Regions from separate parts of the Mesorhizobium sp. 131-2-1 genome, predicted to be linked through region 2. Evidence: predicted binding sites of a transcription regulator. Region 2 holds the regulator's gene; the other holds the start of a gene.
The links. Region 2 encodes HrcA, which represses chaperone genes, less so after heat shock. Its sites were predicted from a motif close to GTTAGCACTCNCNNNNNGNGAGTGCTAAC; they were not measured.

Region 1 (7,372 bases), 970 kb from region 2:
CGACCGGCTCCGTCCCAAAAAAAGGGGGCGGCGTCGGTGCCGCCCTCTCGGTATCCGAAAGCTGATAGAGGCTAGATTAGAAATCCATGCCGCCCATGCCGCCCATGCCGCCGCCGCCCATGCCGCCAGGCATGCCGCCGCCGCCAGCCGACTCCTTCTTCGGAGCCTCCGCGATCATGGCTTCGGTGGTGACCAGCAGGCCGGCGACCGAGGCCGCGTCCTGGAGAGCCGTGCGCACGACCTTGACCGGATCGACGATGCCCATGGCGATCATGTCGCCATATTCGCCGGTCTGGGCGTTGAAACCGAAGGTCGCGCCCTTGTTCTCAAGGATCTTGCCGGCAACGATCGAGGCTTCCGCGCCGGCGTTGGCCGCGATCTGGCGGGCCGGAGCCTGCAGCGCACGACGCACGATGCTGATGCCAGCGGTCTGGTCGGAGTTTGCGCCGACAGCGTTGATGCTGAGCGAAGCGCGCAGCAGGGCAACGCCGCCGCCGGGAACGATGCCTTCTTCGACGGCTGCGCGTGTCGCGTTCAGCGCGTCATCAACGCGGTCCTTCTTTTCCTTGACTTCGACTTCCGTCGCGCCGCCGACGCGGATCACCGCAACGCCGCCCGCGAGCTTGGCGAGACGCTCCTGCAGCTTCTCCTTGTCGTAGTCCGAGGTGGTCTCCTCGATCTGCTGCTTGATCTGGGCGACGCGGCCCTGGATCTCTTCCTTCTGGCCGGCACCGTCTACGATGGTGGTGTTCTCCTTGGAGATCGACACCTTCTTGGCGCGGCCGAGCATGTCAAGGCCGACGTTCTCGAGCTTGATGCCGAGGTCTTCCGAGATGACCTGGCCACCGGTGAGGATGGCGATGTCTTCCAGCATGGCCTTGCGGCGATCACCGAAGCCCGGAGCCTTGACGGCGGCGATCTTCAGGCCGCCACGCAGCTTGTTGACGACCAGCGTGGCCAGGGCCTCGCCTTCGACGTCTTCCGAGATGATGAGCAGCGGCTTGGAGGTCTGCACGACGGCTTCGAGAACCGGCAGCATCGCCTGCAGGTTGGAGAGCTTCTTCTCGTGGAGCAGGATGTAGGCGTCCTCGAGATCGGCAACCATCTTGTCGGCGTTGGTGACGAAGTAGGGCGAGAGGTAGCCGCGGTCGAACTGCATGCCTTCGACGACTTCGAGTTCGGTCTCGGCGGTCTTGGCTTCCTCAACCGTGATGACGCCTTCGTTGCCGACCTTCTGCATCGCTTCTGCGATCATCTTGCCGACCGACTCGTCGCCATTGCCGGCGATTGTGCCGACCTGGGCAACCTCTTCCGAGGTCTTGATCTTCGTGGCGTTCTTGATCAGCGTCGAGACGACGTCGCTAACCGCGAGGTCGATGCCGCGCTTCAGGTCCATCGGGTTCATGCCGGCAGCAACAGCCTTGTGGCCTTCCTGGACGATCGACTGCGCCAGAACGGTCGCGGTCGTGGTGCCGTCGCCGGCGATGTCGTTGGTCTTCGAAGCAACTTCGCGGACCATCTGCGCGCCCATGTTTTCGAACTTGTCTTCAAGCTCGATTTCCTTGGCGACGGTGACGCCGTCCTTGGTGATGCGCGGGGCGCCGAACGACTTGTCGATGACGACGTTGCGGCCCTTGGGACCGAGCGTCACCTTCACCGCGTCGGCGAGGATGTTGACACCGCGCAGCATGCGCTCGCGGGCGTCACGGGAGAATTTTACGTCTTTGGCAGCCATTTTGTACTCCTGGGCATTTCGCCCGAAATTCAGATTGGATGGTACGGATGAAAGGCAGCGGCGTGTTAGCCGATGATGCCCATGATGTCGGCTTCCTTCATGATCAGAAGGTCTTCGCCATTGAGCTTGACTTCGGTGCCCGACCACTTGCCGAACAGGATGCGGTCGCCGGCCTTGACGTCCAGCGGAACGAGCTTGCCGGCTTCGTCGCGGGCGCCGGAACCGACGGCGATGATCTCGCCTTCCTGCGGCTTTTCCTTTGCCGTGTCGGGTATGATGATCCCGCCGGCGGTCTTGGATTCGGATTCGACTCGGCGAACGACCACGCGGTCATGAAGCGGCCGCAAATTCGACTGTGCCATTTTTACTATCCCTGGTGCGCAGGTTGAAAGGTTCTCCGTTGCCGGAGGGTGGTTAGCACTCGCTATTGGGGAGTGCTAAGATGATCGTGAGATAGGCTGTAGGTTCGTACTTAGTCAAGACGGGCGGGGGGACGGACCGGAGGGCAAAAGATGTGGAATCGGCGCGGAAGCCGGACCCCCATTTACGGCGCAAACCCACTGCCTACGCGCGTTTCGGCCGTAAGCTTTGGGCCGACTTTTGTGTCTTATTTGGAATGTGAAATTATGTGAAATTAACGGCCGAGCAGTCGGCCGGAATCGACGGCCAGCCGAACAGTCTTGAGCCTTTTGCAATTCATCCCTAACCTCGGGTTGCATCGCCAAAAGGAGCGCTCATCGCTTCGGAGAACGTGCGGAACTTCCGGTCCTTGAGGTTGCGTAGTCGCGGCGCGAAGCGTTTGCCGATCAGGGCAAACAGCCCGAAGACGTGATCGCTCGCGCCGCCCGTATCGGTGAAGTGTTCCTGGATGTCGAGGATCGTGTCCTGGTCGAACAGCCCATCGAGCACATAGGCTGCCTCGCTTTCGGTCGGGCTGATCGGCAGGATGCTGAAGTAGCCGTACTGATCTGACAGATGGCTATAGAACTTCGAGCCCGGCTCGCTGCCATAGTGCAGATTGACGTCGCCGCGCTTCGCCGCTCGGTCGCTCGCGCGAAAGAACTGCCCATCGGATGACGCGGTCGTTCCATTGCCCCAAAATCGAGAATGTGGATGCCGGGTGTGCGCATCGGTGATGCATGCTTGCGCCGCGCGATAGGTCTCCGACCGGGCATGGAAGGTTCTCATCCAGCCGATCTGGTGAGCGCTAGTAGCGCGCGGTGGACACGGCAGCGCAGCCTGATGCTGGGTCGACTGGTATGCTTGATCGCTTGTGGCGACACCGTAACCGACGCTCACCTTTCCAATTCGGAGATCATGGTTAGAGCTGCCGATTGGCTGCCACCGCTGACGGCTGGTGAGCGGTCTTAAGCGAGCAGGGTCATTTACGTATGGGCTTCGAGTGATGCCACACACGGTGCCTGCAAAAAGGGCAAATCCGACTGCTGAAAACCGCCGCAGTGCAAGCTTGACGGCCTTCTTTCCTATACCCGTCCACGCGACCCAAGCTTTTCCCACAACGAATCAATCGTGGACCGAGGAAGGTGCAGCCGAAAAACATCGGACAAGACTCGCTGCAGTTCGCTCTTCGTTTTGAGGGTTTCTGTTTCCTCAATTTGGTTCCGAATCAAGCTGAAATCCTTGTTGAACAAGTTCGCAGGCCCTTCGGCTGTCAGCACGCTCATCATGAGGCTGGATGGAAACGGCGAACGGTCCCAGCGAGCGCAGATGAAGTTGGCGCCCTCAAAATCTGAGGGCAAGGCGGTGGCTCGATCGAAACCATAAAGAGGGAACCATTCATTCCCGTTCTTGCGTTCAACGACGAGTTCTCCGCTGGCGGAGTCAGCTCGCAGGCGAAACACGTCACGGCCAGCTGTTTGCAGTTCCTCTGTATCGATCCGTAGCGGTGCAATCGGTGCTGGACCACCGAAGCCAGCGTCGGCGAGCCAGTCGACGCCCTCGATGGTTAAGATGAATGCCTGGTGTGTGCGTGGCCCACCCTCCGCAGCACCCATACGCACTCTGCAAAGGATGGGCTGGATCGTGAAACCGAGTGCTTCGAGCGCCAAGCCAAACAACTTGTTCAATTCGAAGCAATACCCCCCTCGCCGGGCATTGATCAGTTTGGCCCAGATCGAATTCTCAGTCAGATTGGGTATATCACCCAACAGCACATCGATGTTTTCAAAGGGAATCGCGCGCATTTGAGCCTGCTGAAGGGCAACAAGACCGTCGACCGTTGTCGGCACTCGAGCAAGGCCGATACGATTCAGATAGATCGCAATATTGAATGCCATGGGATGTCCTTAACACCTAGGATTCGTATTCGTTGAACGCCTGCCGAAAGCGCGATGACGTCCCAGGGTTCACGGAGCAGAGTAAGGTGGCCATCTCCCCCTATAGAAGTGAACATGCCGACCATTCCTCGTGTTCGCACTGAACCAAAGCGGCGGTTCGAGCGCTGCAAATACCCCTCGTGATCCGGAAACGCGGGCATTGCTCGTACAGGGCACTGAACATCACGGTGCTGCAAAAACGGGTACACAAAGGACTTCCGATCCACAGCGGATTGCAACAGTCGACCTTCTCAGGCCTCCGCTCATGGTGACTCGCTGTGGCTCACTACGATTGGTCGAGATAAGCGTCGAACGCGGCAGCAACAGAGCGAAGCAAAATGCGATGGCCATGCCGCACGCGGATGAAGCCATTCTCGACGTCCACTATCCCGTCGTCGGCCAGCATCGCCAAGCGCTCAGCTGAATCGAGAAAATGGGTCCAATCAAATCCGTGGGCGGCACAGATTGCCGGTACGTCGGCCTCGAGATCACACATCAGTCGCTCGATGATTGCGCCTCGGACGCGGTCTTCGCCGATGAGACGGTAGCCCTTCGACGTTGCCAAGCGACCAGCTGCGATATGCTGACTATAGGCCTCCAGCGCGCCTGCGTTCTCGACGTAACCCTCTCCAACACGCCCGATAGCCGACGCACCAAAGGCGATCAGGGTTTTGCAGGTGTCGGCAGAGTAACCTTGGGAGTTGCGCCGCAGGCGACCGGTTTTCTGAGCCAATGCGAGCTCGTCGTCCGGCAAGGCGAAGTGGTCGACCCCAATCTCTCGGTAGCCGGCAGCAACCAGCGTCTCGGCGACGGCCGCAGCTTGTTCGGCGCGGGCAGCGCTGTCCGGTAGTCCTGCCTTTTCGATGAGGCGCTGATGTTTATTAGAAGACGGCGTGTGAGCGTATCCGAACACGGCAATCCGCTGCGGGCGCATCGCCACCGCCACCGTGGCGGTCTGGACGCAGGACTGCATCGTCTGATTGGGAAGACCGTAGATGAGATCGATGTTAATGCGGTTTATTCCCTGCTGGCGCAGGTTTTCGACGGCAGTCGCCGTCTGCTCTACACTCTGGATACGATTGATCGCTTTTTGAACACTGGGGTCGAAACTTTGCACGCCGAGGCTCGCGCGGTTCACCCCGGCTGCACTTAAGGCTTCGGCCATCTCCGCGGTGAACGTGCGCGGATCGATCTCGACGGCGATGGCGGTCTTTTGCCTGAACGCGAAGCGGCGGCGTAGAAGCTCCGTCAAGGCGAGGAATTCCGTTGGCTCAAGGAGCGTGGGCGTTCCGCCGCCAAAGTGCACGTCGCTCACGGGCAGCGCCTGCGGCGTTAGCTCTGAGACCAAATGGATCTCGCCGCGCAGCGCCGCCACGTAATTTTGGTTCGGCGGGTCCCGCTGGGTGATGGTAGTAGGGCAGCCGCAATACCAGCACATCGACCGGCAGAACGGAATATGGATATAGAGCGATACGGGATCGTTAGCCGATAGGCCGCCGAGCCATTCCCCATAGGCCTCCGCGCCGATCGCTGCGGAGAACTGCGGTGCAGTTGGATAATTGAAATACCAAGGCAGGCAGGCCTCGCTATGTTTTGTCTGTAGCATAGCCATTTCTCATCTTGATGTTAGCTCCATACCTGCCGTCGCGGCGCAACTTGTATTTCCGTCGTGCCAATTAGCCTGTGTACAATAGTCTCCATGGAAGCGCGCACGGGTGCGCTTTATTGGGGCGCTGTTGGCGAAGGGCGGATTTGGTCGGCGCATCTGATGCAGGTGTTCGATTCCACCCGTAGTGCGCGCCACGTCTCCGCCCTCGCCGCCGGCTTCATCTCGCTTCAATCCACACGGTCCTAAGGCTTGCGCACTATTGTCCATGAGTTTTTGAGACATGTGGGTGTATTCGAGGGCGTAACGGCGGGCGTATCCCTGCAGGTTGCCCTCGGCCTTGGACAGTGCATCGACATCGAGGATGGTGCGCCATTGCGGCTTGCCTGACCTGTAGGATTCCCAGTTCGCACGCCGCCACAAGGCTTGCACGTGCGTCCCGTCCTGCCAGAGTTGTCGATCATGTCGCCTTGCGCAAGGCCGGGCGAAGCAATACGATCGGTGGCCTGTAGGATCTTCAGAATGTCGGCTTGGTATTCTCTGTAGCGCGGATCTTTCGACAGCTTATTGACGGTCGATAGGTTATGCGCCCTGACCCAGGGCATCGCCTCGACGTCGTCGACCTCGTTCAGATAGGCGCGGGGGTCGGTGGCATCGTTAGGAGCCTCGTTGGGGTTGGAACCGATCGCCTTGGCGATGGTGGTCATCTGGGGCTGGGCGGAAGCCGTCATGGCGGTCGCCGTAGCTAAGGCCGTCGCCGTCATTAAGCTGTTCATAGATGTACTGCTGATGGTTAGCTCTTTCGAAAGCCTCAAAAAACGTAGCCGAAGCGATGGAAATGAACCGCTTCGCCTCTTCTAGGCAAGAGCTGTGCCAGTAAGACACGCTTGAATTCAATGGATTATTCTGGGGCGGTGGGCGGCCGTCTAGGATAAGTCGCACCGTAATTGTCGCAAGCGCGACACGCTTGTAGGCTGCCCAAGCGACAGAGGCGAACGCCACCAGCTTGTTTTGAGACGTGATTCGCCTCAGGTAGCCGTTGCTCATGCCCGCGATGAAAGCACCGGTGCCGAAGCCGCCAATAAAATGCCGTAGACGATCCGTCCGCTCTTCAATTGATTCCGGACGACGAGAGGGAGCAGCGCCAGTATGGAAATGCTGGCCAAGCCGAAAATCAGAGATGTGAGGTTGGTACGGAGCTTGCTGGTACATCAGCCGATCGCTTGTGAGAGCGAGATGGCTGGATAGCTCGGACACTGAGCAGAGGCGGGAATTAGCTATGGCGCGAGCTGACGTAGAGCGATTCATCAACGAGTTGGGAAAAAAAGGCAGTCCGCTTGAAAACCTCAAACGGCGTGCTGGAGGGCTTGCATCGATTGTAGAATTTGCAAAGGACCTCGACTACAACATCACACTCGACGAGGTTAAAGGTTTTATCCGATCGAACAGCCGAGAAAAACCAAATAGCAAGAAGCTTCGCGCGACTGCGGGCCGCAAGGGTGGTTCGAGTGTTTCGACCTTGACCAGCCTTGTACACACCAATGCGTTGGCTAATTGCGCTCCGTGTACGTCCATGAGCCCTGTTAAAGTCGATGGAAAAACTGCAGCGGTCGCGGTCGCGGTCGTTGTCGTTGTTGTGATAGTTGTAGCTGTCGCGAGCTAGCTCTGATCGCATTGGCTCGAAGGAGCCGGTCT
Region 2 (7,372 bases):
GCCTTGGCGCATGACTTCATCAAGACGATCCTGTTCGAATCGCCGCGGCTGATCTGCATCATGCTGATCATCGGCGGCGTGGTCCTGCTCCTGGTCGACCGCATGAATTTGAAGCCCGTCTATCGCGACGTCGAACGCTTCCCGACGAGGCTCTATCTGCAGATCGGCCTGTTCCAGTGCCTGTCGCTCATCCCTGGCACCTCGCGCTCCGGCTCGACCATCGTCGGTGCGCTGCTTTTGGGTGTCGACAAGCGCGCGGCGGCGGAATTCTCCTTCTTCCTGGCCATTCCGACCATGGTCGGCGCCTTCGCCTTCGACCTGTTCAAGAACCGCAACGTGCTGACCTCGGCCGACCTGCCGATCATTGCCATCGGCTTCGTTGCCGCCTTCGTCACCGCGCTGTTCGTCGTCCGCTTCCTGCTCGATTACGTGTCGCGCAACGGCTACTCGCTGTTCGGCTGGTGGCGGCTGGTGGTCGGCGGCGTCGGGTTGATTGCGTTGATGATCTGGGGATGAAGCCCCTTCAATTCCGCCCATAAAACGCGTTCTCGACATGCACCGGCCAGCGCCATGGCAGCACCGCCACCATGTCGAAACGCACTGACAGTTTTCCATAGTCGGGCTGGCGGGACAGCCATAGGTCGGCGGCGCCCTCGATGCGGCGCTCCGAACTGTGGGCGATCGCTTCCATCGCTTCCATCAGCGTGCGCCGCGCCTTGACCTCGACGAACAGCACCAGGTTGCCGCGCCGCGCGATGAGGTCGATCTCGCCAAGCCTGGTGCGGTGACGGCGCGCCAGGATCCGGTAACCCTTCAGCATCAGCGCCAGCGCCGCCAGCCATTCGCCGCGATGGCCGCGCCGATAGGCCTTCTGGCGGCTGGCGGCCGGGCGCTCAGCCACCGCTATCCTCTCTTTGTTTGACCATGATCTTTTCCGAAAACCGGTTTCCACTTTTCGGGATCATGGTCTGTCCCTGAGTTCGAGCAGCCGCCGGTAGAGCGCCTGCTTCTGGCCGCCGGTCATCTTCGCTGCTTCCGCCGCCGCCTTCGAGGCCGGCATTTCGGCGGCGAGCGACAGCAGCAGCCGGTCGATGTCCGCAGGCTCGTCGGCCTTGGCTTCGGCGGGACCGACGCAGATGACGATCTCGCCCTTTGGCGTGTCCGCCGCCGCGTAGTGATCGGCAAGCGCTTGCAGCGTGCCGGTCCGCGTCTCCTCGAAGGTCTTGGTCAGTTCCCTCCCGATGGCGGCGTTGCGCTCGCCGCCCAGCGCCTCGACCATGGCGGCAAGCGTCTCGGCCAGCCGTCGCGGCGATTCGAAGAAGATCAGCGTCGCCGGCACCGCCTTGAATGTCTCCAGCTTGGTCAGCCGCTGGCCGGTCTTCACCGGCAGGAACCCGGCGAACAGGAAGGCATCGGAAGGCAGGCCGGAAGCGGTCAGCGCCGCCAGCGCCGCCGAAGGGCCGGGAATGGGCACGACGCGGATCGCACGGTCGAGCGCCTCGCCGACCAGCCGGTAGCCGGGATCCGATATCAGCGGCGTGCCGGCGTCCGAGATCAGCGCCACGCTCTGCCCGGCTTCAAGCGCCGCGATCAGCTTCGGTCCGGCCTCGCCGGCATTGTGCTCGTGATAGGCGGTGGTGCGGCGGCGGATGCCGTAGCGCTCGAGCAGCACGCGCGAGACGCGCGTGTCCTCGCAGGCGACGATGTCGGCTGCGGCCAGCGTCTCCAGCGCGCGCAGCGTGATGTCGGCGAGGTTGCCGATCGGCGTCGCCACCAGATAGAGCGCCGGCGGGAGCGGCCGCGCCGGTATCTCGATCTGCCCGATCACATAGCTGCGTTTGTCGCCGGTCACCGGTGCCCTCTGGCCTTTGCATTTGGCCCTGTTTGGCACGGCGCACGCCCGGTTGCAAAACGTGACGACGAAGTAATGTGGCCGCCATGCCTTTGCCACAGTGCGGAACGAAACCGTCACCGGCGAATTTATCCGTGAGTCTCGTTGATCAGTGAGTCTCGGGGAGCACAGGATGGACAGCCTGAAGATTCAGGACGTTTTCGAGCCCTACTATGCGGGCCGCAAGCGTTTCGCCATGCGAAGGGACAAGAGCCTGCCGGCCAGCGCCGATGACGCCGCCGGTAAAACCGAAGCCAGGAAGCGGCGTTTGCGCCGCCGGCCGAAGACCAGACTCAAGGCCGAAACCGATAGCACGACGGAGCACTGACCGGACGATGCCCAATCGCTTCGATATCTTCATTTCCCGCCTCGAAACCAAAACCGCCCGCGAAGGCGTGCCGCTAGCCCCGATAGGCGACCAGCACCGCCCCCGCCGCGATAAGGACAACGCCAAGCCAGTTCGCTCCGGAGAGGCACTCGCCGAGAAAGACCGCGCCAAACACCGCCACAAGCACGACGCCTAGTTTATCGATCGGCGCCAGCCGAGGATGACGACCGCGTGGGTGTTGCGCACCCGGCGGGTTGGTTAGCCCAGGTATCTCTGGACCCGCGCCTCCAGCAGTCGCACCAGCTCCGGGTCCATGAATTCGTAGTCGTCGGGAATGTCGAGGCAGATTACCCGCGCCTTCTTCAAGCTCACCTTGAATTTCTTCTGCAGCTTGGCGCGATGCGCCTTTTCCATGACGAAGATGATGTCGGCCCAGGCGACCAGCTCATGCGTCAGCGGGTTGTCGGCGTCATGATTGGTGCCGGCCGAAGCCACTTCGATATCCCTGCGCCTGGAAAACACCTGCTCCGCGGTCGGGCTGCGCAAGCGGTTCTGGCTGCAGACGAAGAGGACGTTCTTCAAGGGGGTTACCGCGCCAGGTCTGCCACCACGGCATCAAGCACGATCATGCCGGCCGTCGTGGCGCGCAGCCGGGAATTGCCGACCGGCGCCACCAGCCCTTCCTCCTGCAGCACCGACAGTCTGGCACTGGAGAGCCCGCGTCCGGAAAACGCCTCGTAGCGCGACAGGTCGATGCCTTCGGCCAGCCTCAGCCCCATCAGCAGGAACTCATCGGCTTCCTCGGAACGCGTCAAAATCTCGCCGCCGGTGACGCCATGGCCCTTGGCCTCGACCAGGTTGGCCCAGGTTTCCGGCATTCGCTCGGCGATGGTGACCGTGCGGCGGCCGTTCTCGACGAAGCGACCATGCGCGCCGGGGCCGACGCCGACATATTCGCCGTAGCGCCAGTAGGTCAGATTGTGCCGGCTTTCGGCGCCCGGCCTGGCATGGTTGGAGATCTCGTAGGCCGGCAGCCCATGCGCCGCGGTCACTTCCTGCGTCAGCGCGTAGAGGTCGGCGGCCTGGTCATTGTCCGGAATGATGAATTTCCGCGCCGCGTGCAGCGCATGGAACGGCGTGCCTTCCTCGATGGTCAGCTGGTAGAGCGACAAATGGTCGGCGGCATGGCCGATCGCCTGCTCCAACTCCGCCTGCCACGCCTCCGGCGTCTGGCCCGGCCGGGCATAGATCAGGTCGAAAGAGAGGCGGGGAAATATCTCCCGCGCGAGCCCGATCGCATGCAGCGCCTCCTCGACATTGTGCAGCCGGCCGAGGAAGCGCAGATCCTTGTCGTTCAACGCCTGCACGCCGAGCGACACGCGGTTGACGCCCGCGGCGCGATAGCCGCGGAAGCGCTCGGCCTCGACCGAGGACGGGTTCGCCTCCAGCGTCACTTCGATGCCGGCTGGCACCGTCCAGTTCTTCGCCACGGCATCCAGCACCGTCGCCACAGTCTCCGGCTTCATCAGCGATGGTGTGCCGCCGCCGAGGAAGATGCTCGTCACCTCGCGCGGCCCGGTGCGGGCGCGCATCGTTGCCAGTTCCGCCTCGAAGGCGCGCGCAAAGCGTTCCTGGTCGACCGGCTGGTGGCGGACATGGCTGTTGAAGTCGCAATAGGGGCACTTGGCCGCGCAGAACGGCCAGTGGACGTACACGCCGAAGCCGGGACTGCGGTCGAGCAGCATCTCAGGCCGACCCCAGCCGCGCTTTGGCGAATTTCTGGAAGGCGCGGGCGCGGTGCGACAGCGCCGTCGGCTGACCGGGCCTCCAGCCGTGCTTTTGCTCGGCGCTCATCTCGCCGAAGGTCTTGTCGAAACCGTTGGGCAGGAACACCGGGTCGTAGCCGAAGCCGAGCGCGCCGCGCGGCGGCCAGACCAGCGTTCCCTCGGCTTCGCCGCGATAATACTCGGCCTCGCCATCGGGAAAGGCCAGGCAGATGACGGCGACAAAGCGGCCCGTGCGCTGCGCGGGCTCGGCCGCGCCGACTTCCTGCAGCGCCACTTCGGTGCGCTGCATGGCCATGCCGAAATCCCGGCTGCCGTCCGGCGTCTCGGCCCAGTTGGCGGTGTAGACGCCGGGCGCGCCGTCGAGCGCGTCGACGCAGAGCCCGGAATCATCGGACAGCGCCGGCAGGCCGGTGGCCTTGGCCGCAGCGTATGCCTTGATGTAGGCGTTCTCCTCGAAGGTGGTGCCGGTCTCGTCCGGCTCCGGCAGGCCATATTCCTTCGCCGATTTGGCCTCGAAGCCGAACGGCGCCATCAGGTCGGCGAACTCGCGCAGCTTGCCTTCATTGTGGCTGGCGACGACGATTTTGTGTCCGTTGAGCTGATGCATCAGAGGCCCCAGATCCCTGGCTCGGCGAATTCGATTGAATTGCCCGAAGGGTCGCGAAAATAGATCGAGCGCCCGCCTTGCGGCCATTGGAAGTCGCTTTCGATGGCGATGTTCCTCGCCGCGAGATGCTTGCGCCAGCCAGCGATCTCGTCGGCGCTCGCGGCGAAGCAGAGATGGCCCTGGCCGACCGTGCCATGCGGGGGCACTTTCAGCCTGGCGTCGGGCGCCGGCGGGATTTTGGTCGCCTCGGCGTTGAACAGCAGCAGCACGCCAGTTCCGCAGCGGAAGAAGACGTGGCGGCCTTCGACCCTGCCGATCAGATCGAGCCCGAGCACGTCGGCGTAAAAGGCTTCCGCCGCAGCCAGATCGGTGACGTAGAGAGCCGATTCAAGGATGGCGGAAGGCGTCATGACAAGAGCCTAAGCCACCGCCATCTGCTGCAGGCTGACCAGGCGCGAAATGCCTTTCTTGGCGAGGTTCATCAGCGCAGCGAACTGCTCCTCGGAAAACGGTTCGCCTTCCGCCGTGCCCTGGATCTCGACGATGCCGCCCTTGCCGGTCATGACGAAATTGGCGTCGGTGCCGGCCGAGGAATCCTCGAGATAGTCGAGGTCGATGACCGGCTGGCCGTCATGGATGCCGCAGGAGATCGCCGCGACATGGTCTTTCAGCACCTTGGCGACGCTGGCCATCTGCCGCGCCTCCATCCAGCGCAGGCAGTCATAGAGTGCCACCCAGCCGCCGGTGATCGAGGCGGTGCGGGTGCCGCCATCGGCCTGGATCACGTCGCAGTCGACGGTGATCTGCTGTTCGCCCAGCGCCTGCAGGTCGACCACGGCGCGGAGCGAGCGGCCGATCAGCCGCTGGATCTCCAGCGTGCGGCCGCCCTGCTTGCCGGTGGAAGCCTCGCGGCGCATACGCTCGCCGGTCGAGCGCGGCAGCATGCCGTATTCGGCCGTCACCCAGCCCTTGCCGGAATTGCGCATCCAGGCCGGCACCTTTTCCTCGAGGCTTGCCGTGCACAGGACATGCGTGTCGCCGAACTTCACCAGGCACGAGCCTTCGGCGTGCTTGGAGACGCCGCGCTCGAAGGAGATGGCGCGCATTTCGTCGGCTTGGCGTTTGGAGGGGCGCATCGAGGCCTCTTTCTTCTTTCTTTTGGTTTTCAAGGATTCGTCGGCGGCTTGTAGACGCATGCGGCCCATGGCGCAAAGGAAAATGGACCGGGTTGCGCGGGCACGGCCTAAGTCTATATTTGAGCAGGAGGTTTTTGGCTCGAATGACCAAGGCAGTCGATCCGGCATCGCAGTCGCCCGTGCTCCAGTCGCTCGATATGCGATCGCGCGACATCTTCCGGCGCATCGTCGAATCCTATCTCAGGGACGGCGAGCCGGTCGGCTCGCGCAGCCTGTCGCGCATCCTGCCCTCCTCGTTGTCGCCGGCCACCATCCGCAATGTGATGAGCGATCTCGAGCATCTCGGCCTGATCTATGCCCCGCACATCTCGGCCGGCCGTTTGCCGACGCAGACCGGCCTGCGCTTCTTCGTCGACGCCTTCATGGAGCTTGGCGACCTCTCCGACGAGGAGCGGCGCATCATCGAGGCGCAGGTGCGCGCTTCCGGCTCCGGCGCCACGCTGGAGCATATGCTGACCGAGGCCAGCCAGATGCTGTCGGGCATGTCGCGCGGGGCTGGCCTGGTGCTTGCCGCCAAGAACGAGGTAGCGCTGAAGCACATCGAATTCATCCAGCTCGAGCCGACCAAGGCGTTGGCCGTGTTGGTGTCGCAGAACGGCGATGTCGAGAACCGCGTCGTCGACCTGCCGGCCGGCACCACCGTCTCGCAGCTGCACGAGGCGTCCAACTTCCTCAACGCCCACATCCGCGGCCGTACGCTGGCCGAGGCGCGCGTCGAGATCGCCCGCATCAAGGACGAGACCAGGGCCGCCCTCGACACGCTGTCGCAGGACCTGGTCGAGAAGGGCTTGGCGGTCTGGGCGGGCGCCGAAAGCGGCCTGCCGGCGCGCCTCATCGTGCGCGGCCGCGCCAACCTCTTGGAAAACGTCACCGCCCAGGCCGACATCGAATTGCTGCGCCATCTGTTCGAGGATCTGGAGACGCAGGACGGGCTGCTGCAACTTCTCGACCTCGCCGAGGAAGGTCCGGGCGTGCGCATCTTCATCGGCTCGGAGAACAAGCTGTTTTCGCTGTCCGGCTCGTCGCTGGTGGTGGCGCCCTATCGCGACAAGGACGCCCGCGTCGTCGGCGCGCTCGGCGTCATCGGTCCGACGCGGCTGAACTATGCCCGCATCGTGCCGATGGTCGACTATACGGCGCAGCTTATTTCGCGCATGCTGCGGTAAGGTGCATTGATATTCAGTTGAGGCACCGTGCTCGGCGCGGCCTGACCTGAATCTCGACACACCCTGGAAGACACAGGCTGACGAGGAGAAAAAGAATGGCGCTGGAATCGCTGAAGGCCCAGATCAGCATGTTGCTCGAGGAAATGGTCAATCAGCCCGAGGACCAGCACGAGATACAGGAGCAGCTGCGCGAGAAGCTGCAGGAATTGCGCGCCATGGGCCTGCCGCTGCCCGCCGACCTAGTCGCGCTGGAAAAGCGCCTCGACGATGATTTCTACGCCGAAGGCAGCTGAGCACCCAGGAAACCGGCCTCAAATTCACGTGTGGCGAGCTTCCCTGCGGAACGCCTGTCGGATCTTGCCGTTGTTTGCCCTGCCCTTGGCCGGTCCGTGGCGAG

Region 1: groES (co-chaperone GroES) is a predicted target of HrcA. The motif match lies at 2,149-2,177, and genes of this name have one in related genera.

The regions. Positions count from the first base shown of each region.
Region 1 is NZ_AP023247.1:6,640,913-6,648,284, reverse strand. It holds gene groL (chaperonin GroEL) at 77-1,735, opposite strand; gene groES (co-chaperone GroES) at 1,801-2,097, opposite strand; partial or broken gene JG743_RS31950 (Tn3 family transposase) at 2,462-2,953, opposite strand; gene JG743_RS31945 (arylamine N-acetyltransferase family protein) at 3,220-4,032, opposite strand; gene hemN (oxygen-independent coproporphyrinogen III oxidase) at 4,358-5,677, opposite strand; gene JG743_RS34475 (hypothetical protein) at 5,923-6,384, opposite strand; partial or broken gene JG743_RS31930 (MFS transporter) at 6,650-6,852, opposite strand; gene JG743_RS31925 (hypothetical protein) at 6,957-7,340, shown strand.
Region 2 is NZ_AP023247.1:790,444-797,815, reverse strand. It holds gene JG743_RS03805 (undecaprenyl-diphosphate phosphatase) at 1-516, shown strand, start outside; gene JG743_RS03800 (YraN family protein) at 524-901, opposite strand; gene rsmI (16S rRNA (cytidine(1402)-2'-O)-methyltransferase) at 962-1,852, opposite strand; gene JG743_RS03790 (hypothetical protein) at 2,025-2,219, shown strand; partial or broken gene JG743_RS34090 (EamA family transporter) at 2,293-2,433, opposite strand; gene JG743_RS03780 (low molecular weight protein tyrosine phosphatase family protein) at 2,478-2,801, opposite strand; gene hemW (radical SAM family heme chaperone HemW) at 2,807-3,964, opposite strand; gene rdgB (RdgB/HAM1 family non-canonical purine NTP pyrophosphatase) at 3,966-4,613, opposite strand; gene JG743_RS03765 (VOC family protein) at 4,613-5,023, opposite strand; gene rph (ribonuclease PH) at 5,033-5,749, opposite strand; gene hrcA (heat-inducible transcriptional repressor HrcA) at 5,893-6,975, shown strand; gene JG743_RS03750 (hypothetical protein) at 7,071-7,268, shown strand.